DNA from 3 places in the Streptomyces sp. 2A115 genome. Region 2 is predicted to be linked to each of the others. Evidence: riboswitches for the same ligand, from Rfam matches in the RefSeq annotation. Region 2 holds a riboswitch; each other region holds the start of a gene.
What was found. A riboswitch is a leader RNA that binds a small molecule or an ion and turns the genes downstream of it on or off. The one in region 2 is predicted to bind cyclic di-AMP.
Positions count from the first base shown of each region.

Region 1: another riboswitch for cyclic di-AMP. It lies ahead of ACTWQR_RS51995 (transglycosylase family protein); the one in region 2 lies ahead of ACTWQR_RS39840 (M23 family metallopeptidase).
Region 3: another riboswitch for cyclic di-AMP. It lies ahead of ACTWQR_RS11330 (transglycosylase SLT domain-containing protein); the one in region 2 lies ahead of ACTWQR_RS39840 (M23 family metallopeptidase).

Region 1 is NZ_JBQQCG010000126.1:5,145-12,412, forward strand. Features, by position in the region: gene eno (phosphopyruvate hydratase) at 1-941, opposite strand, end outside; gene ACTWQR_RS51995 (transglycosylase family protein) at 1,455-2,159, opposite strand; cyclic di-AMP (ydaO/yuaA leader) riboswitch at 2,164-2,339, opposite strand; gene ACTWQR_RS52000 (transglycosylase family protein) at 2,538-3,593, opposite strand; gene ACTWQR_RS52005 (cytochrome P450 family protein) at 3,955-5,211, shown strand; gene ACTWQR_RS52010 (nucleoside triphosphate pyrophosphohydrolase) at 5,432-6,406, opposite strand; gene ACTWQR_RS52015 (SurA N-terminal domain-containing protein) at 6,474-7,121, opposite strand; gene ACTWQR_RS52020 (protein kinase domain-containing protein) at 7,253-7,268, opposite strand, start outside.
Region 2 is NZ_JBQQCG010000066.1:5,384-12,651, reverse strand. Features, by position in the region: gene ACTWQR_RS39845 (GntR family transcriptional regulator) at 1-147, opposite strand, end outside; gene ACTWQR_RS39840 (M23 family metallopeptidase) at 403-1,191, opposite strand; cyclic di-AMP (ydaO/yuaA leader) riboswitch at 1,205-1,370, opposite strand; gene ACTWQR_RS39835 (M16 family metallopeptidase) at 1,610-3,013, opposite strand; gene ACTWQR_RS39830 (M16 family metallopeptidase) at 3,010-4,380, opposite strand; gene ACTWQR_RS39825 (DNA gyrase/topoisomerase IV subunit A) at 4,617-7,067, shown strand; gene ACTWQR_RS39820 (CobW family GTP-binding protein) at 7,088-7,268, opposite strand, start outside.
Region 3 is NZ_JBQQCG010000009.1:176,920-184,187, forward strand. Features, by position in the region: gene fahA (fumarylacetoacetase) at 1-552, opposite strand, end outside; gene ACTWQR_RS11325 (HAD family hydrolase) at 1,186-2,058, shown strand; gene ACTWQR_RS11330 (transglycosylase SLT domain-containing protein) at 2,052-2,816, opposite strand; cyclic di-AMP (ydaO/yuaA leader) riboswitch at 2,819-2,976, opposite strand; gene ACTWQR_RS11335 (polyprenyl synthetase family protein) at 3,859-4,869, shown strand; gene ACTWQR_RS11340 (CHRD domain-containing protein) at 5,086-6,117, shown strand; gene ACTWQR_RS11345 (LolA family protein) at 6,428-7,268, shown strand, end outside.

The DNA of each region.
Region 1 (7,268 bases), on a different contig from region 2:
AGGTCGTCGCCGACGATCTGGACCTTGTCGCCCAGCTTCTCGGTGATGACGTTCCAGCCGTCCCAGTCGTCCTCGAACAGCGGGTCCTCGATGGAGACGAGCGGGTACGAGGCGACGAGCTCCTCGTAGTACTCGGTCATCTCGGCGGCCGAGCGGGACTTGCCCTCGAACTCGTACTTGCCGTCCTTGTAGAACTCGGACGCGGCGACATCGAGCGCCAGGGCGATCTGCTCGCCCGGAACGTAACCGGCCTGCTTGATGGCCTCGAGGATGAGGTCGAGCGCGGCACGGTTCGACTCGAGGTTCGGGGCGAAGCCGCCCTCGTCGCCGAGACCGGTGGACAGGCCCTTGGTCTTCAGCACCTTCTTGAGGGTGTGGTAGACCTCGGCGCCCCAGCGCAGCGCCTCGGAGAAGGACTCCGCGCCGATCGGGGCGATCATGAACTCCTGGATGTCGACGTTGGAGTCGGCGTGCGACCCACCGTTGAGGATGTTCATCATCGGGACCGGCAGCAGGTGCGCGTTCGGGCCGCCCAGGTAGCGGAAGAGCGGCAGGTCGCTGGCCTCGGAGGCGGCGTGCGCGACGGCGAGGGAGACGCCGAGGATGGCGTTGGCGCCGAGCGAGCCCTTGTTGTCCGTGGCGTCCAGGTCGATCATCGCCTGGTCGATCAGCCGCTGCTCGGTGGCGTCATAGCCGACGAGCTCCGGGCCGATCTGCTCGATGACGGCGAGGACGGCCTTCTCGACACCCTTGCCGAGGTAACGGTTGGAGTCTCCGTCACGGAGCTCAACAGCCTCGAAGGCACCGGTGGAGGCGCCGGACGGAACGGCGGCACGACCCGTGCTGCCGTCGTCGAGGCCGACCTCGACCTCGACCGTGGGGTTGCCTCGGGAGTCCAGGATTTCCCGGGCTACGACGACGTCGATGGACGGCACGAGCATCTCCTTCTGGGATGTGACGCGGGATACGCCGGGCCGCAGGCCCGGTTGAATACAGCGCGGTGATGACTCCGCGACATGAGCCTAGCCGCCCCGGAGGGATCGGCCAGCCTGTCGGCCACCCGATGGACCGAACTGAGGGTAAACATTGTTCCTACGGGGAACAAAAAGCACCGGCCCCATACAACGACACCGCGACGACAACACCCCGCCACCGTGCAGCAAAAAGCCCCGCCCCGGTGCGTACGGGGGAACACGCACCGGAGCGGGGAGCCCGTGGGGGACGGGGGGTGACCCTCACGTGGCCTTCACTATGAAGACCACGGATGGGGATGGGCCATGGTTCAGCTGTGAGCAGGTTGTGAGCTCGCGAATTCTCAACGGCCTCGCGAGCCCGCCGTCAGCCGAAGTAGGTCGTGTTGAGCGAAGTACAGCTGGGCGGCACGCGGGAGTGCGCCGGCCGAAGTACCCGCCGCGTCAGTCGAAGTACTGCCGCGCCGGCCCAGCACTGCCGCGTCAGCTGAGGTGCAGCTGCTGGCCCGGGAAGATGAAGTCGGCGTCGTCGACGATGTCGTCGTTCAGCTTGAACAGCTTCTGCCAGCCGCCCTTGACGTTCTCCTGCGCGGCGATCTCGCTGAGGGTGTCACCCTTGACGACCTTGTACTCGCCGTCGCCCTTCTTGACCTTCTTGCCGGTCGGGGTCTCGACGGTCTTCTTCGCGGCCGGACGCTCCTGGGAGCGCGAGGAACGCTGCTCCGAGGACGGCGCGCTCTGCTGCTGCGACTGCGCGGAGCTCTGACCGGAGTTCGAGGAGCCGGAGCCCGAGGAGGCCGTACCGCCGTTGTACGAGGCGTTGGACAGGCCCACGCCACAGCTCGGCCAGGCACCCTTGCCCTGGCCCGCGAGGACCTTCTCGGCAACGGCTATCTGCTGGGACTTGGAGGCCTGGTTGGCCGTGGAGGCGTACTGCGTGCCGCCGTACGCGGCCCAGGTGGAGGCCGAGAACTGCAGGCCGCCGTAGTAGCCGTTCCCGGTGTTGATGGCCCAGTTGCCGCCCGACTCGCACTGGGCGACGGCGTCCCACTCGGAGGCGGTGGCGGCGGAGGCCGAACCGGTCGCCAGCAGCGGGGCGGCGATGGCGGCACCGGTGACACCGGCGAGCGTGGCGATACGGGTGGCCTTGTTCGGGCGACGGTGCTTGCCCTTGCCGGAAAGCAGCATGAAGTGATCCCCTCACCGACGCCTGCGAGGTGAGCTGTCGGGTTCGGGCTTGGTGAGTTGCCCGGCCGCGCACCTTTCGGCGCGCGGCTTCACCCCAAGCCGGTCCTCTGGTCGTCTCTCAACGACCGGGCCCGGCACTTACCTTGGGTCCCCCGCTCCTGCCTACGGCGCTTTACGCGACGACTGTTCCCGTACGGCCGTTGGCAGGATTCGGCGTGCGACCGTCGGGGCTCACCAGTGGCGAGCGGTCACGACCGTAGACATGCGATCCGCCGAATTTCAAAGACGATCACGGTCCTTGAGATCCATCTCTCACTTTCACCAAACCGGACATTCAGCGCGAACTACCGCTACCTTTCGCCCGTTTCGGCGGCTTGCTCACTGATTGGCCGCGACCTGCCCGTTACCGAGTTCAAGGCTCTGACCGGGGAGGATCAGGTCCGGGTCGGTGCCGACAATGCCCTTGTTCGCGGCGTACAGCTCACGCCATCCGCCTTCCAGGCCAAGGGAGTCGACGATCCCCGAGAGACTGTCTCCGGCGCGGACCGTGTACGAGCCGTCGGTGGCGTCACGCGGGGCACTGTCACCGCGCGAGGCATGCCGGCCGGCGGAGTCGTCCGTACGCGAACCGGTGGCGTCCTCGGCGGCACTGCCGCCACGGTGACGGCCGGAGCCGGAGTCGGTGACGTCATCCGCGTCGACGTCGGTGTCGGCGCCCGTCGAAGCGTCGCCATTCTGGGCAGAGTTGTCCGATTCGTCACTCTTCGTCGTGCCAGTCGAATCCGTCGAATCCGGCGAGACCACGTCGCCCGTGGAGGGGCTGGCGGAAGACTGCGAGTCGGCGTCCGCGTCAGCGTCGGTGTCGTCACCGGAGTCGTCCGTGGTGTCGTCAGCATAGACGGACGAGTCGGACTTGACCGACTCGTCCGACTCACCTGATTTCGTGTCATTGTCGCCGTTGGTGGTGCTGGTGCTGCTGTCGCCCGTCGTCGAGCCCGAGTCGGGCGACGGCGAGGCGGAGTCCTGCGCGAGGCCCGTGTCGACATCCGCCGACTCGGAGTGCTGCGACAGGCCCGCGACGAGACCGCACGCCCCCCAGGGCTCGATGCCCTGGTCCGCGAGGACCTTCTCGGCGACGGCTATCTGCTGCGAGCGGCTGGCCTGGTCGGCGCTCGACGCGTAGTCGAGGCCGCCGTACCCCTCCCACATCTCCTGTGTCATCTGGAGTCCGCCATAGGACCCGTTGCCGGAGTCGGCGCTCCACGAGCCGCCACTCTCGCAGTCCGCGACCGCGTCCCAGGTCGTACCGCTGGCGGCGCTCGCGCCGGTCGCGCCGAGCAGGGGGATCGCGATGGCCGATCCGGCCACACCCGCCGCGACGAGGAGAGCCGGAGCCTGACGGGGGCGACGGTGACGACCGTTCCCGGAGAGCATGCGGTTGCCTTTCGCGTGACAGCAAGGGACTACACACAGCAAGGGACTGCGTTTGTTACTTCTGCGGCTGGTGGGACCAGCCGCATTGAGGGGGAACGTATAGGCACTCGAACTCTTGTCACAAGTCGATACAGGGGAGATCACGTGAAAGTCACAGAGTTGAGGGCCCGTCAGCTCTGACCTGCGGTAAGGCGAATCACACGCCCTACGCGAAACGGACCGGCAACGTACGCGGCCCACGCATAATGAGACTGCCATGCCAGCGCAAATCGGCTGAATCCACCGCGAGTTGCAGGTCAAGGAGGCCGTGAGGGGCGTCACTGGATGTCATACGCAACGCGGCCCCCGGTACCGTCACCCCGTGAACGCCCCACATATCGGACCCGAACTCTTCACCTGGGAGTTCGCCACTGACCCGTACCCCGCCTACGCGTGGCTCCGGGAGCATTCGCCCGTACACCGCACCACACTTCCCAGCGGCGTCGAGGCGTGGCTCGTGACTCGGTACGCGGACGCCAAACAGGCTCTCGCCGACCCGCGGCTCTCCAAGAATCCCGTGCACCATTCCAAAGACGCCCACGGCAAGAGCAAAACGGGCATCCCCGGCGAGCGCAGCGCCAATCTCATGACCCATCTGCTCAACATCGACCCGCCGGACCACACACGCCTCCGTCGGCTCGTCTCCAAAGCGTTCACCCCCCGCCGAGTCGCCGAATTCGCGCCCCGTGTCCAAGAGCTGACCGACCATCTCATCGACCAGTTCGCACACACCGGAAGCGCCGACCTCATTCACGAGTTCGCGTTCCCTCTCCCCATCTACGCCATCTGCGACCTGCTCGGTGTCCCCCGCGAGGACCAAGACGACTTCCGGGACTGGGCAGGGATGATGATCCGGCACGGAGGAGGGCCGAGGGGCGGCGTCGCGCGGTCCGTGAAGAAGATGCGTAGCTATCTCGCCGAGCTGATCCACCGCAAGCGGGAGGCGCTCCCAGACCACCCCAGCTCCGGCGAAGACCTCATCTCCGGTCTGATCCGCGCCTCCGACCACGGCGAGCACCTCACCGAGAACGAAGCCGCGGCCATGTGTTTTGTGCTCCTTTTTGCCGGTTTTGAAACGACGATCAACCTCATCGGCAACGGCACGTACGCGCTGCTCCGGAACCCAAAGCAGCGGGCGCAACTACAGAAGTCGATCGAGCGCGGCGAACAGGAACTGCTCGACACCTGCATCGAAGAGCTTCTCCGTTACGACGGCCCTGTCGAACTGGCTACCTGGCGCTACGCAACCGAGCGCCTCGAAATCGGCGGACAACGAATCGCTTCCGGCGATCCCGTACTCGTGGTCCTCGCCGCAGCCGACCGTGATCCCGCCCGTTTCGACGAGCCGGACACGCTCGACCTCTCCCGCCGGGACAACCAGCACCTCGGCTACGGGCATGGCATCCACTACTGCCTCGGTGCCCCACTCGCCCGTCTCGAAGGCCGCACCGCGCTGGCCACCTTGCTGCGCCGTCTGCCCGACCTTCGACTTGCCGCTGACCCCGCGGAACTACGCTGGCGGGGCGGCCTGATCATGCGCGGGCTGCGGAACCTACCCGTGGAGTTCACGGCCGCCTAACAGGTGAACAGTTCAGCGGCGGGTTCCCCTGCGCGGGGCTCGGCCAGTCTTGCCCAGCCGCACGGGCACAGCCCGTCAGCCCGCGCCCGGCAAGGGGGCGGGGTTGTAACACCATGCGGCTTCTCCCCCGCTCTTGGCTCCGCTCGAGCGGGGACCCCATCGCGGGCGCGACCAGTCACGGACGGCCCGCAGACTCACAACCGCCCCACCCGCGGAGCGCTCAGCTCTCGCCCGCCCGTATCGCGTCCCGGTAGGCCCGCGCCGCCGCCCGCAGCGCCGCCTCCGGGTCCACGCCCCGCGCCTCGGCGCGTACGGCCATCGCCAGCAACTCATAGCCGACGTCGTCGCCCTGTGGGAGCGGGACCTCAAGTCCCGCCGTGCGCACACGGGATGCGAGCTTGGCGGCGAGGGCGAGGCCGGGCTGGCCGAGGGGGATGCCCTCGGTCACGGACGTCCGCTGTTTCTCCACGGCCTTGGTGCGCAGCCAGTGCTCCTTGACCTCCTCGGGCGTCGAGGCGGTCTCGTCTCCGAAGACGTGCGGGTGGCGGTGGATGAGCTTCGTGACGATGCCGCCGGCCACGTCGTCTATCGAGAAGGGCTCCTCTTCGTCCTCCTCGGCGATCCTTGCGTGGAAGACCACCTGGAGCAGCACGTCGCCGAGCTCCTCGCGCAGCTCGTGCCGGTCGCCCTCCTCGATCGCCTCGACCAGTTCGTACGCCTCCTCGATGCCGTACTTCGCCAGGCCCTTGTGGGTCTGCTGGGACGACCACGGGCATTCGGCGCGGATGCGGTCCATGACCTGGACAAGGTCGAGGAGGCGGGCGCCGGGGAGGTCGTACGACGCGGGGAGCAGTTCGAGGTCGGGCATCTGGACGCGTCCGGAGCCGGCCAGCCGGGCCAGGCCGTCGGTGAGGCGGGGCTCGCCCTCGCCGGTGGCGACGACGGTCACCGTGCGGCCGCCGTCGCACGCGTCGATCAGTTCCTCGGCGGTCGGCGCGGTCTCGTCGACCTGGACGCCGGCCTCGCGCAGATACGGCAGCTGGGGGTGGGCGCCGTCCGCGCACAGGACGCGGTCGGCGCCGTGCAGCGCCTGCCAGGCGGGCCAGGACAGGAGTCCGGGCGCGACTCGGTGGCTGGTGGTGAGGAGGACGATGCGCCCCGGGCTGGATGCGTTCACACATCGAACGTAACCCACGCCACTGACACCAAGGTCACAGCCAGGGGCGCGGACGGTAGAGCCAGGGGCGCGGGCGGTAGGGCGGCTACGCCGTCTCCGGGCTTCCCGCCGCGGTGACCTCGCGCAGCCACGGCAGTTTCGTGTCGACGCGCGCGCTCTTCTCGGCGTCCCACGTGCCGTAGCGCGGGTTCAGGTCGACCTTCAGTTTCTTGGAGGCCTCGGCGAGGGCGTTCCAGAAGGCCGGCTGGTTGGTGTCCGTGCCGAGCTCGGCGGCCAGCTTCTGGGCCTCGGTCTGGACGCGGAGGTTGTCGTCGAGCTGCTGCGGTGCGACGCCGTACTGCTGGAGCCAGCTCACCTCCAGCTCCTTCGCGCCGCCCATCCGCGACTCGAGGTCGGCGCGCAGCCGCTGGACCTCCTTGCGGCTGACGCTCACGCCCGCGTCCACCGCGGCCTGGTGCAGCACGCGGTCGAGAACCATGGTGTACAGGGTGTCGCGGGTGAGGCCGCCGGACTTGGCGATGGCCTGCTCGTACTGCGCTTCGCCCGTGGTGGCGGCCTGCTGGGCGGTCCGTACCTGGTTCACCCGGTTCTCCAGCTGGGAGACCGTGATGCGGTCGCCGCCGACGACGGCCGCGGCACCGGGGTGCGCGTCGTTTCCGCATGCGGTGAGGAGAGGGGCCGCGGTGACGATCGCGGCGGAGAGGAGGAGCGCGGTGCGACGGCGGCGGTGCAAGGAAACCTCCTGTGGGAGCTTGTGCGACGGTGCACAAAGTCTTGCGGTGATCGATGGTAGGCAGGGGACCGGCTATCGGCCACCCATTCGACCCAACGATTCGCCAGGAGTTCCGTACCGTCCCGAGGTCGCTAGCCGCGCACTTGG
Region 2 (7,268 bases):
GGTGCGCAGGGCCTCGCGCACCGGAACCCGGGAGACGCCATAACGGCGCGCGAGCAGTTCTTCGGTGAGCCGGCTGCCGCGCTCGTAGACACCCGCGACGATGTCGTCACGGATCGCCGTGCATACCGAGTGCGCGGGAATACGCATGACCGGACCTCCGCCTTAACCCCCGCGAAACGCGGTCGATTGACGCTTGTTCAGTGACTCTATTGCAGAGAGCCGGAAATTCCGATGTCAGGCCGGAATCCATGGCTATTTTTTGGACACACCGCGCCACTGAACAGGTAGTCGTCCGGTCAGGAAGCAGTCACGAAGAGGGCAGCAAGCGTCAGGACGCACGAAAGCCCCGGCTCGGTGAGCCAGGGCCTTCGGGAGAGATGCCGCGAGCCGGACGTCAGGTCTTCAGACGTTCACGCCGTGCGAGCGGAGGTAGGCGGTGGGGTCGATGTCCGAGCCGTACTCCGCGGATGTGCGCGCCTCGAAGTGGAGGTGCGCCCCGGTGACGTTGCCGGTCGCCCCGGAGAGGCCTATCCGCTGCCCCGGGGTGACCGTCTGGCCGACGGAGACGCCGATGGACGACAGGTGGCCGTACTGGGTGTACGTGCCGTCGTTCATCTTGATGACGACCTCGTTGCCGTACGCGCCACCCCAGCCTGCCTCGACGACGGTTCCGGAGCCCACGGCGCGCACGGCGGTGCCGCTTCCGGCGTGGAAGTCGATGCCGGTGTGGCTGCCGGAGGACCAGACGGCGCCGCCGGTCTTGTAGCCGGTGGAGACGTACGAGTCGGCGACGGGGGCGACGTACGTGCCGAGGAGGCGTTTGCGCTCGGCCTCGCGGGCGGCACGGGCCTCGGCCTCGCGCTCCTTCTTGGCCCTCTCCTCGGCCTTCTTCTCGGCCTCCTCGGCGCGCTTCTTCGCCTCCGCCTCGGCCTTCTCGCGGGCGGCGGCCACGTCGGCGGCGTGCTGCTGGGCGGCGGCCTGGGCGTCGATCTGGTCGGCGACCGTGTCACCGATGGTGACGGCCTGGGTGAGGCCCGTCTGCTCGACCGACCTCTCGGCCGCGAGCGCCGGGGCGGCCAGTGTGCCGACGACTCCGGTGGTGGCGAGTGCGGCGACGCCCACGGTCCTGCGGGTCGTGCGCTTCATGCGGCTGGGACGACGGTGCTTCCCGGTGGCGCGGGTGAACGCCATGAAGTGGCTGGTCCTTTCCTTCCTTCTCGCCTACCGGGTTAGCTGACGGGTTCGGAGTTAGGAAGGTCTCCTACGGGCTCACTCCACTGCGTGGAGGTCGCCCGATTCACCCCAGGGACTTGGTGTGGGTCCCCGGCTCCCCTGGCTCGCGCCGTACGGGGACTCGGCGATGACTGTCCGGTGCCGCGGGTGCGGCGCACTGCCTGACGAACAGCCGGACCGACGCTAAGCGCGGGAACTTTCAATCAACAAACGGATCAAGGCTTTTGTAGCGCATGCCACAGGGCAGACAGGCAACCTCCCTATCAATACGGACAACCCACGAACCAGGGATGAAGTCCGGGCAAAAGAAGGCCCGGACGACTCTTCAGTCGCCCGGGCCCCAGGAGTTGCCTGTGTCCACTCCCCTACTGCGCCTCTACTCCGCCGGTACGACGCTCACTTCACCGATTCCGAGGGCCCTGACCGGCTCCTCGATCTGCGCGGCGTCGCCGACGAGGACGGTCACCAGACGGTCCACCGGGAAGGCGCTCACGGCGGCCGCCGTGGCCTCCACGGTGCCGGTGGCGGCGAGTTGCTGGTACAGCGTCGCCTGGTAGTCGTCCGGCAGGTACTGCTCGACCTGGTCGGCGAGCGTGCTCGCCACCGCGGCCGCGGTCTCGAACTTGAGGGGTGCGACGCCCACCAGGTTCTGCACGGCGATGTCGCGCTCGGAGTCCGTCAGCCCCTCGGCCGCGAGGGTGCGCAGCACCTTCCACAGGTCGTCGAGCGCCGGGCCGGTGTTCGGGGTGTCCACGGAGCCGCTGATGGCGAGCATCGCGGCGCCCGTAGCCCCGCCGGAGGGAGACGGGGGCGCGGAGCGCAGCACCTGGCCGAACGCCCGCACACCGTAGGTGTAACCCTTTTCCTCGCGCAGGACGCGGTCCAGGCGGGAGGTGAGGGTGCCGCCGAGGCAGTACGTGCCGAGCACCTGGGCGGGCCACACGCGGTCGTGGCGGTCGGCGCCGACGCGGCCGATGAGCAGCTGCGTCTGGACGGCTCCGGGGCGGTCGACGATGACCACGCGTCCGGTGTCGTCGGCGGTCACCGGCGGCACGGGGCGGGCCTGTGCCTGCGAGCCGGTCCAGGAGCCGAGCGTGTCACCGAACAGCCCGTCGAGGTCGACGTCGGTGAGGTCACCGACGACGACCGCGGTGGCCGTGGCGGGGCGTACGTGCCTCTCGTAGAAGGCGCGTACGGCTGCCGAGTCGATCGCGGCGACCGTCTCCTCGGTGCCCTGGCGCGGGCGCGACATGCGCGAAGTGGCCGGGAAGAGCTCCTTGGAGAGCTCCTTGGCGGCGCGTCGGGACGGGTTGGCGGTCTCGTGCGGGATCTCGTCGAGCCGGTTGCGCACCAGCCGCTCGACCTCGCTGTCCTCGAAGGCGGGGGCCCTGAGGGCGTCGGCGAGCAGACCGAGCGCCTTGGGGAGCCGGGAGACGGGCACCTCGAGGCTGAGCCGTACGCCGGGATGGTCGGCGTGGGCGTCGAGGGTGGCGCCGCAGCGCTCCAGCTCGGCGGCGAACTCCTCGGCGGAGTGCTTGTCGGTGCCTTCGGAGAAGGCACGCGCCATGATCGTGGCGATGCCGTCCAGGCCCTGCGGTTCGGCCTCCAACGGGGCGGCCAGGAGGATTTCGACGGCGACGACCTGCTGGCCGGGCCGGTGGCAGCGCAGCACCGTCAGGCCGTTGTCGAGCGTGCCGCGCTCGGGTGCCGGGAAGGCCCAGGGCCTGGCCTCGCCGGCCTGCGGCTGGGGGTGGAAGTCCATCGTGGCGAGCTCGGTCACTTGGCCGCCTCCTCGTCGGTGTCTTCAGCGGCGTCGGTGTCTTCGGCAGCGTCGGCGTTTTCCGCGGCGACCGGCTCGTAGACCAGCACCGCGCGGTTGTCGGGGCGCAGGCGGGCCTTCGCGACCTCCTGCACCTCCTCGGCCGTGACGTCGAGCACGCGCTGGACGGCGCTCAGGGCGAGCTGCGGGTCGCCGAACAGCACGGCGTACCGGCACAGTTCGTCGGCGCGGCCCGCGACCGTGCTGAGCCGGTCCAGCCACTCACGCTCCAACTGGGCCTGGGCCCGCTCCATTTCCTCGGCCGTGGGGCCCTCCTCGGCGAACCGGGCGAGCTCCTCGTCGACGGCGGCCTCGATGACCGGCACCTTGACGTCGCCGGACGTCTTCACGTCGAGCCACCCCAGGGAGGGCGCTCCGGCGAGGCGCAGCAGGCCGAACCCGGCGGCCACCGCGGTGCGGTCACGGCGTACGAGCCGGTTGTAGAGGCGGGACGACTCGCCGCCGCCGAGGACGGTCAGGGCCAGGTCGGCCGCGTCGCACGCGCGCGTGCCGTCCTCCGGCAGCCGGTAGGCGGCCATCAGCGCGCGGGCCGGGACCTCCTCCTCGACGACCTCGCGCAGCTGCTCGCCGATGATCTCCGGCAGCGCGCCGTCACGCGGGGCGGGCTTGCCGTCGTGGCCCTGAATCGAGCCGAAGTACTTCTCGACCCAGGCGAGCGTCTGCTCCGGGTCGATGTCTCCGACGATCGACAGAACGGCGTTGTTGGGCGCGTAGTAGGTGCGGAAAAAGGCGCGCGCGTCTTCAAGAGTGGCCGCGTCCAGGTCCGCCATCGACCCGATCGGGGTGTGGTGGTAAGGATGGCCCTCCGGGTAGGCGAGCCCGGTCAGCTTCTCGAAAGCGGTGCCATAGGGAACGTTGTCGTACCGCTGCCGGCGCTCGTTCTTGACGACGTCCCGCTGGTTCTCCATCGACTCGTCGTCGAGCGCGGCGAGCAGCGAGCCCATGCGATCGGCTTCCAGCCAGAGGGCGAGCTCCAGCTGGTGCGTGGGCATGGTCTCGAAGTAGTTGGTCCGCTCGAAACTGGTCGTGCCGTTGAGCGAACCGCCCGCGCCCTGCACCAGTTCGAAGTGACCGTTGCCCTTCACCTGGCCCGAGCCCTGGAACATCAGGTGCTCGAAGAGGTGGGCAAGGCCGGTGCGGCCCTTGACCTCGTGCCGCGAGCCGACGTCGTACCAGAGGCACACCGCCGCGACCGGGGTCAGGTGGTCCTCGGAGAGCACCACGCGCAGGCCGTTCGCCAGGCGGTGCTCGGTCGCTGTCAGGCCGCCGGAGCCGGCCTCAGCTGTGGCCGTGTGACCCATGGGCATGTACGTCCCTTCGATCGCGGAAAACTGCTGAATTCCTGCTAGTCATGCCACTGTATGCAAGCGCGCCGACAGCTGGCGAAGTTCCCGCGTCGCGTACGCCGAGAGCGAGCACGCGGGCACCCTCGGGAGCCCGTACGGATGGGCCGTGGTCCACGTTGTCAGTGGGCCGGTCCACAATGGAGCCCGTCAGAACCCGTTCATGCCCCGGCAGAGACTGTGAAGGAGCCGCAGCAGCGATGGCCCGCCGCAGCACGAAGACCCCGCCGCCCGACGACTTTGAGGAGCGAATCCTCGACATCGACGTCGTCGACGAGATGCAGGGCTCCTTCCTCGAGTACGCGTACTCGGTCATCTACTCCCGAGCCCTGCCGGACGCCCGCGACGGCCTCAAGCCCGTGCACCGCCGCATCGTCTACCAGATGAACGAGATGGGCCTGCGCCCCGACCGCGGCTATGTGAAGTGCGCCCGCGTCGTCGGCGAGGTCATGGGTAAGCTCCACCCGCACGGCGACGCGTCGATCTACGACGCCCTGGTGCGCCTTGCCCAGCCCTTCTCCATGCGCCTGCCGCTGGTCGACGGCCACGGCAACTTCGGCTCGCTCGGCAACGACGACCCGCCGGCCGCCATGCGGTACACCGAGGCCCGGATGGCCGACGCGACCTCCCTGATGACGGAGTCGATCGACGAGAACACGGTCGACTTCACGCCGAACTACGACGGCCAGGAGCAGGAGCCGTCGGTCCTCCCGGCCGCTTACCCGAACCTGCTGGTCAACGGCTCGTCGGGCATCGCGGTCGGTATGGCGACGAACATGGCGCCGCACAACCTCGGCGAGGTGATCGCCGCCGCCCGGCACCTGATCCGTTACCCGGGCGCCGATCTCGAGACGCTCATGAGGCACGTGCCGGGCCCCGACCTGCCCACGGGCGGTCGGATCGTCGGCCTCTCGGGGATCCGGGACGCGTACGAGACGGGCCGCGGTACCTTCAAGATCCGCGCGACGGTCTCGGTGGACAACGTGACGCCGCGCCGCAAGGGCATCATCGTCACCGAGCTGCCCTTCACCGTCGGCCCGGAGAAGGTGATCGCCAAGATCAAGGACCTGGTCGGCGCGAAGAAGCTGCAGGGCATCGCGGACGTCAAGGACCTCACCGACCGGGCGCACGGCCTGCGCCTGGTCATCGAGATCAAGAACGGTTTCGTGCCGGAGGCGGTCCTGGAGCAGCTCTACAAGCTGACGCCGATGGAGGAGTCCTTCGGCATCAACAATGTGGCGCTGGTGGACGGCCAGCCGCTCACGCTGGGCCTCAAGGAACTCCTGGAGGTGTACCTCGACCATCGCTTCGAGGTCGTGCGCCGCCGCAGCGAGTTCCGCCGCGGCAAGAAGCGCGACCGGCTGCACCTGGTCGAGGGCCTTCTGGTGGCCCTGATCGACATCGACGAGGTCATCCGCCTCATCCGCTCCAGTGACAACTCCGCGCAGGCCAAGGAGCGCCTGATCGAGCGCTTCTCGCTGAGCGAGGTCCAGACGCAGTACATCCTGGACACGCCGCTGCGCCGCCTCACCAGGTTCGACCGCATCGAGCTCGAGACGGAGCGCGACCGGCTCAACGGCGAGATCGACGAGCTGACCGGCATCCTGGAATCGGACGCCGAGCTGCGCAAGCTGGTGTCGGGCGAACTGGCCGCCGTGGCCAAGAAGTTCGGCACCGAGCGGCGCACGGTGCTGCTGGAGTCCGCCGGTTCCTCCGCCGCGGCCGTGCCGCTGCAGGTGGCCGACGACCCGTGCCGGGTGCTCCTGTCGTCGACGGGGCTGCTCGCGCGTACGGCCAACGGTGACCCCTTCGGGGAGGGCGACGGCAAGCGCGCCAAGCACGACCTGATCGTCTCCGCCGTCCCGGCGACGGCGCAGGGGGCGATCGGCGCGGTCACGTCCACCGGACGGCTGTTGCGGATCAACGTCATCGACCTCCCTCAGCTGCCCGAGACCGCCGCGGCGCCGAACCTCTCGGGGGGCGCGCCGATTTCGGAGTTCCTGACCCTGGAGGGCGACGAGGAGGTCGTCTGCCTGATGACGCTCGACGAGTCGTCGCCGGGTCTGGCCCTCGGCACAGAGCAGGGCGTCGTCAAGCGGGTGGTTCCCGACTATCCCTCGAACAAGGAGGAGTTGGAGGTCATCACGCTCAAGGACGGCGACCGGATCGTCGGCGCGGCCGAGCTGCGTACGGGCGAGGAGGACCTGGTCTTCATCACGGACGACGCCCAACTGCTGCGCTTCCAGGCCTCCCAGGTCCGCCCGCAGGGCCGGCCCGCGGGCGGCGTGGCGGGCGTCAAGCTCACGGACGGTGCCAAGGTGATCTCCTTCACGGCGGTCGATCCGGCGGTGGACGCGGTGGTCTTCACGGTGGCGGGTTCGCGCGGCACGCTCGACGACTCGGTCCAGACGACCGCGAAGCTGACCCCGTTCGACCAGTACCCGCGCAAGGGCCGTGCCACCGGTGGCGTGCGCTGCCAGCGGTTCCTGAAGGGCGAGGACTGCCTCAGCCTGGCGTGGGCCGGCCCCGCTCCGGCCCGGGCCGCGCAGAAGAACGGGACGCCGGCGGACCTACCGGAGATGGATCCGCGGCGGGACGGCTCGGGGGTCTCGCTGGCGAAGACGGTCTCGGTGGTGGCGGGCCCGGCCTGAGCCTCCCGGCCTGGCCAGGCCTAAGCCTCCGGGCCCTGGCCCTGCCCGTCAGGGTCCTGCTCCTGTACGTACCGGAGAACGCCCCACATGCTGTGCTCGTCGGCGTGTGGGGCGTTCTCTTTGCACGCTTCCAGTTCCTTGGCGAGGGCACGGGCGTCAATGCCGGAGCCGATGAGGACGAGCTGGGTGAGGCGTTCGCCC
Region 3 (7,268 bases), on a different contig from region 2:
CGGGCCGAAGATCGGCGCCGGGTCCGTCGGGGCCTTGCGCTGGCCTGAGGGGCGTACGACCTCGGTCCCGGAGACCACGACGGTGCCCGACCGGCCGTGGTAACCGATGGGCAGATGTTTCCAGTTGGGGGTGAGGGAATCGGCGGCGTCGGGACGGAAGATCTGGCCGACATTACGGGCGTGGTTCTCGGAGGCGTAGAAGTCGACGTAGTCCGCGACGTCGAAGGGGAGGTGGAGCGTCACTTCGGAAAGCGGGTGCAGCAGGGGCGCGACGGTTTCGCGGTGGGCCGGCACCGTCACCCAGGCGGTGAGCGCGCGCCGCACGTCCGACCACGTCCTACGGCCTGCCGCGAGCAACGGGTTCAGTGAGGGGCGGGCGAGGAGGGCGGCGTACGGGGAGCCGAGTTCCACGGCTGCGGCACCCGCGTCCAGAACGTGGCCCCCCAGCCGGACGCCGACGCTCCGCCGGTCGGAATCGCCCAGGGAGAACACGCCGTACGGAAGATTGTGCGGGCCGAAGAGATCGCCCTCGGGGACATCGAAGGGGGGCATGGGGTGCTGCCTCGCTTTCCGGGTGGGTGAGGCACACGTTACGGGACCGACACACGCTCGCCGCGGTCTCAAGGCATCTTGCGGTGCGCGTTCGTCTGGCCGACGGCAGGACGGAGAGACTGGAGCGGCCCGTCGAGGGGCTGTTGCGCATCGGTGCCGGATCGGCCTCTCCGCCGCCGTGCTGATCCCGACCGACGAAAAGGTCGTGGTGCTGATCGCCGAGCGTCAGGTGGAACTCGCGGGAAGATTGCTGTTCCCGAGGGAGGATGCTGGGCTTCCGCGCCGCTTCGCCAGGAAGCAGGGCCCGCGCGAACTCAGCGTGGAGCAGGGCATACCCAGCCGGGCGGCCGCCTTCTCGGAGTCGTGCGGCCGATCGGTCGATCGGTCGATCGGTCGATCGGCCGACCGCACGACCGCACGACCGCACGACCGCACGACCGATCGACCAACTGGCGGACCGTCGGACCGTCGGTCTGGCAGGTGTGGACAGGCGGGGTTTCAACTCAGGGGTGTGCGGCTGAGATGGGGGCGGTGTGGGCTGGGTTCGTGCGGTGGCCAGGGCAGTTGACGAGATACCGGACGTCGTCCGGTTCCCGTCGGGTCGATGCGCCGTTCGGTCCGTATTCTCTGATCATGGCCGCACCGACTGAATATGCACTTATCGCCACTGACCTGGACGGAACGCTGCTGCGCGGCGACGACACCCTTTCCGATCGGTCACGAGCCGCGTTGGCGATGGCGGTCGAGGCGGGCGCCCGGCACCTCGTGGTGACGGGGCGCCCGGCGCCGCGCGTACGGCCGTTGCTGGACGAACTGGGTGGCCAGGGACTGGCGGTGTGCGCGCAGGGGGCGCAGTTGTACGACGCCGGGACCGACCGGATGGTGTGGTCGGTCACCCTGGACCGGGAGTTGGCCGAGACGGCGCTCGGGAAGATCGAGGCGGAGGTCGGGGAGGTGTACGCGGCCGTGGACCAGGACGGGGTCGACGGCCTGACTCTGATCGAGCCGGGTTACGAGATGCCGCACCCGACGCTCCCGGCGGTACGCGTCATCCGGCGCGACGACCTCTGGGCGGACGCCATCAGCAAGGTGCTGCTGCGCCACCCGCTGCTGTCCGACGACGAGTTGGCGTCCGCGGCGCGCGGAGCGGTCGGTTCCCTCGCCACCGTCACAATGTCCGGCCCCGGCACCGTCGAACTCCAGCCATGCGGCGTGACCAAGGCGACGGGGCTCGCCCTGGCCGCCGAACACCTTGGTCTCACCCGCTTCGCCACGATCGCCTTCGGGGACATGCCCAATGACATTCCGATGTTCAGGTGGGCGGCCCACGGCGTCGCGATGGCCAACGCCCACCCCGAACTCAAGGCGGTGGCCCAAGAGGAGACGCTGTCGAACGAGGAGGACGGGGTCGCGGTAGTGCTGGAGAAGCTGTTCTCCCGCCCGCGGCCCCGTCCGCAGCACCGTAAGCAGCCTCTCCCACAGGCTGCTTACGGGCCTGCTCAGTAAGGCCCGTTGACGTTGTCGATCGAGCCGTACCTCGCGGCGGCGTAGTTGCAGGCTGCCGTGATGTTCGCGACCGGGTCGAAGGCGTCCAGTGCTGTACCGGGCACGTGGTAGGTGCTGAAGGTCGGAGCGATGACCTGCAGGAGGCCCTTGGACGGCGTCCCGGCCGCGGCGTTGGAGTCCCAGTTGTTGATGGCCAGCGGGTTTCCGGACGACTCGCGCATGACGTTGCGGTAGATGCCGTCGTAGCTGCCCGGGATGCCGTTCTGGGCCATGACGTCCAGTGACTCCTTGATCCAGCCGTCGAGGTCGTTCGTGTACGTCTTCGCGGAGGCGGGGGTGACAGTGGACGCCGCGGACTTGGTGGTCTGCGTGGTGGCCGTGGTCGGCTTCGTCTTATTTGCTGACTTTTGGGATTTTTTCGTGCCGACCGTCAGAGTGAGGCCCGGGTGAATCATCGACGGGTTGTCGCCGATGACCGCGCGGTTGGCCTGGTACAGCGTCTTCCAGCTCCCGCTCGTGGCGTGCTTTCGCGCGATCTTGGACAGGGTGTCGCCCGCGGCCACCTTGTACGTAACGAGCTCGACCTGCGGGACTGCGGCTTGCGCGACCTGTGCGGTCTGCGCCGGCTGTGCGGCGGCGTGCGCGCCGGTCGCCCCCACGATCGGAAGCGCGAGCGCGGCTCCGCCCGTTCCGGCGGCGACGACGCCGCGGGTGAGGGAGCGGGCTTTCGGGCGGCGGTGTTTACCTCGTGCGGCCATGGTGATTTCCTCTCCGGCGCCTGCGAGGTGAGCTGTCGGGTTCGGGCGGGAGATGCCCGGCCGCACGCTGAGTGCGACTTCACCCCGAGCCGTTCCGGCATCCGGATCGGCGACTTACCTGGGTCCCCCGCTCCTGCCGTGGCGTGGGTGATGGGTGGGTTCCGGGCGGCGGCAGGATTCGGCGGTCCGTCCGGATCGACGAGAACGTATGCGAGAGCACATGGAGGGAACAAGGCCTGAATCGGCGATGCGATGTGTCTGACCTCGTATTGGGGAGGGGGAAATCGCCCGATTACTCCGGAACACAATATTCAACTTGCTTTATGCAAAGGGGAAGTGGTCGAGTGCGGCGTATCGCCCGCTCCGTCCGCACGTGACTCATTTCACGTGAACAAGTGCCAACAAAGCGGCAATGGGGGCAACTCGGGCATAACGTTCCGGGAGTCAAGGCGGCCGAGTTCCCGTACGTGTGGCCCATGGGATCGGGATGCGGGGGTGAACCCCCGCTCTCGCCAACCGGGTTGGTGCCGCGGGCGACGCCCCGTGGTCCAGAGTCCGTTGGTCGATGCCTCGTGGTCGCGGGGCGGCTGGACGGTCACCCTGCGCGAGTGGCCTGCCCACCGGATACTGCCCGGCCCCGAGGCGTGGCCGGTCGCGCGGAAGTGGATCCGTGCGCCGGGGGTCGGCGAGTGCGACACGAGCGCGAGCCGAGTGTCGGCGTTGTCGCCGCCGTCCGCGAGGCGGCGCACTCGGCGGCCGGCCCTCGGCATCCGGATTGGATCGGTTTCGATCACTTCAAGAGGTAAAAACATCACTTCATGAAATGTCTACGTCTTTCGGGTGGTATCAGAAGATCAAGAACATACCTTCCGTGATCCGATACTGCCCGGCTGGGACCGGTGGGCGCTCACCGTGATCGAAAGGCGACCGGATACGCTGACTTGAGTGCCAGCAGCGACACATCGACAAACACTTCCAGCACACAGCGCACCCAGAGCATCCAGAGACCGCCGTTGAGAGCGTCAGCAGACAGGAGACCCTCGTGACCGTCGTCGGGCCGTTCGGGCTGAGCGTGCGGGACCAGGCTCTCGAAGCCGATGTCCAGGCCGGATTGGCGGCTGTCGAGGAGGGCCTGCTCGAGGCCACCAAGAGCGAGGTCCCGTTCATCACGGAGGCCGCGCAGCACCTCGTACGTGCGGGCGGGAAGCGGTTCCGGCCGCTGCTCGTGATGCTCGCCGCGCAGTTCGGCGACCCGTACGCGCCGGGCGTCGTGCCTTCGGCCGTGGTCGTCGAGCTGACCCACCTGGCCACGCTGTACCACGACGACGTGATGGACGAGGCGGACGTACGCCGCGGAGTGCCCAGCGCCAACACGCGGTGGGGCAACTCGGTCGCGGTCCTCACGGGCGACTTCCTCTTCGCGCGTGCCTCGCACATCCTGGCCGACCTCGGGCCCGAGGCCGTACGCATCCAGGCGGAGGCCTTCGAGCGACTGGTCACGGGCCAGATTCTCGAGACGGCCGGGCCGCGCGACGGCCGCGACCCGATCGACCACTACATGGACGTGCTCGGCGGCAAGACCGGCTCGCTGATCGCTGTGGCGGGTCGATTCGGCGCGATGATGTCGGGCGCTGACGAGACGGTCGTCGACGTGCTCACGCAGTACGGCGAGCGGCTCGGCGTCGCCTTCCAGCTCGCGGACGACGTGCTGGACATCGCGAGCGACTCGCATGAGTCGGGCAAGACGCCGGGCACCGACCTGCGCGAGGGCATTCCCACGATGCCCGTGCTGCGGCTGCGCGAGCGCGTGGAGCGGCTCGGTCTCGCCGAGGACATCGCGCTGTCCGAGCTGCTCGACTCGGACCTCACGGACGACGCCCGGCATGCGGAGGCGCTGGCCAGGCTGCGCGCCCATCCAGCGCTGGAGCAGGCCCGCCGCGACACCGTGCGGTACGTGGAGGACGCCCGCGCCACGCTGGTACCGCTCCCGGAGTGCGACGCGAAGGCGGCGCTGGTGGAGCTGTGCGACGCGGTGGTGCACCGGGCGGGCTGACGACCCGCGCATCTCCGTGTTCCGGATCCCTGTGTCCCCAAGATCTCCCGGGAGCCCTGTAGTCCCCGGGACCCTGTAGTACCCAGACCCCGGGCGACCTCATATTGTGATGCAGGTCACACTGCTGGATTGAGCTCAGCCTCGGATTCGTTCCGTATCTCTGCGCGGAAGCCGACGCAGGGGGTGTCGGCGGAATTACGGGGAGAAAACGGAATCATGGGGATGATCGGTACGTTCACGCAGCGTCGTAAGAGCCTGGTCATGACCGGTGTCGCGGTGGCAGCCGCAGCCGGAGTCGCGGCCGCCGTCATCCCGGCGGCCGCCGACAGCGGCGGCAGCAACGACGGCAAGAGCGCGAGCGCGAGCCACACGGGTGAGGGTCACGGGGACCAGTCCATCGAGGTGCAGAGCGGCGGGTCCGCCGAGGGTAGCGGCGGCACCATCCTCGCCGCGAGCCTGAAGGGCGCGAACGAGGTGCCGGTGGCGGGCGGCCCGGCTGTCGGCGACCAGGACGGCGCGGCGCTCGAGTTCGTGAAGGTCGAGGGGGACACGGTGTCCGTCGCGGTCAAGTGGCGTGGCACCGGCAAACCGACCCTGCTCCACATCCACCAGGGCGCCAAGGGCTCCAACGGCGGCGTCAAGGTCGACTTCACCAAGCTGCTGGAGAACGCCAAGGGCCGCACGGTCACCGGCACGGTCAAGGTCCAGGACGCCGCGCTGCTCGGCCAGTTGAAGGCCGACCCGGGCAGCTTCTACGCCAACCTGCACAGCGCCGAGTTCCCGGGCGGAGCCGTCCGCGGCCAACTCCACAAGGTCACCACGAGCTTTGACTTCCGGCATGCGCTGAACAACTTCCAGGCCTCGGTCCTCAAGGGCAAGCAGATCTACGAGTGCAAGAAGGCGGACGACGGCTCCACGGCCTTCGCGCAGCGTGACGTGCGCGCCGTGCTCGGCGGCGGCATCGCGCACTCGTTCGTGAAGCCCAACTCCGGTACACCGCAGTGGATCGCACCCGACCGCAGTGCGGTCACCGGATCCGTGATCTCCAGGACCCCGAACGGCGACAAGAACATCCCCGAACTGGACCTCAGGGCCACGCAGTCCGGCAAACACCGGGGGCTGCTCGCGGGCACCGCGGAGATCCTGCGGCTGAACACCGTGGGTGGGGTGGCTCCGGCCGGGGCTTGCGACGTCGGGTCGATCGTGGGGATTCCGTACCAGGCGGACTACGTGTTCGTGAACCGGTGAGCCACCGGAGTTGACCGGCTTCCAGGATCTTCTGGAAGCTTCGGGGAGCTTCCGGCATCCATCCAGGACCTCTCCAGTACTTTCTCGGACGGCGTCTTCCCCGCGTGACCCCTACGGGTCGGGGGAGGCGCCGTCCGCCCATGTCATACCGCAGCAGTACGTGGAGTTGGCTCCGAGGTCTGACGCTTTCCGGTGGCCGATTTGGTCAGATTGGAAACACCACTTCACAGGAGTTCGGGTGACAATGGCGGCCAGGGGTGGACGAGTGCGAGGACGGTCAGCCGCCGCCGACAACGGAGGTAGGGCACACATGGCACCGTACGAATCCGACGACAACACGAACGAGGACCTGCGCACCGGCCGACGAAAAGCCGCTCGGTACGTCGTCCCGGTCGCGGTGCTGGGGGTGGCGGCGGCGACCATCGGGCTGGTCCCGGCGTTCGCGGGCTCCGGCGACCCCGACCTTCCGGAGGTCACCGCACAGCGACTCATCGAGAAGATCGCCGCATCCGACGTACAGCAGCTGTCCGGCACGGTGAAGATCAGTACGGACCTGGGTCTGCCGAACCTCGGCGGTCTGGAGAGCAGCCTGGGCGGCGGAATGGGCGGGGGTGACGACTCGGGCTCGTCCGCCGACCCGTCGTCGAAGCTGATGGAACTGGCGTCCGGTACGCACACGGTGCGGGTCGCGGCCGACGGCGAGGGCAAGCAGAAGCTGTCGCTGCTCGACAAGGCCTCCGAGTACAGCGTCATCCACAACGGCGACGAGGTGTGGGCGTACGACAGCGCCTCGAACGAGGCGTACCACATGAAGGACGCCTCCGCCGGCTCCGCCGAGAAGGGCGGGAAGGGCGGGAAGGACAAGTCCGAGGACATGCCGGCCACTCCCAAGGAGCTGGCTGACGAGGCGCTGAAGGCGGCCGACGACACGACGTCCGTGACCGTCGACGGCACGGCGCAGGTCGCGGGCCGCGACGCGTACAAGCTCCTGATCAAGCCGAAGGGGTCCGGCTCGACGGTCGGCGCCATCTCGATCGCTGTGGACGCGAAGACCGGTCTGCCGTTGAAGTTCACGCTGACCCCGGCGAGCGGCGGCGCGGCCGTCGTGGACGCGGGCTTCACCAAGGTCGACTTCTCCCAGCCGGCCGCGT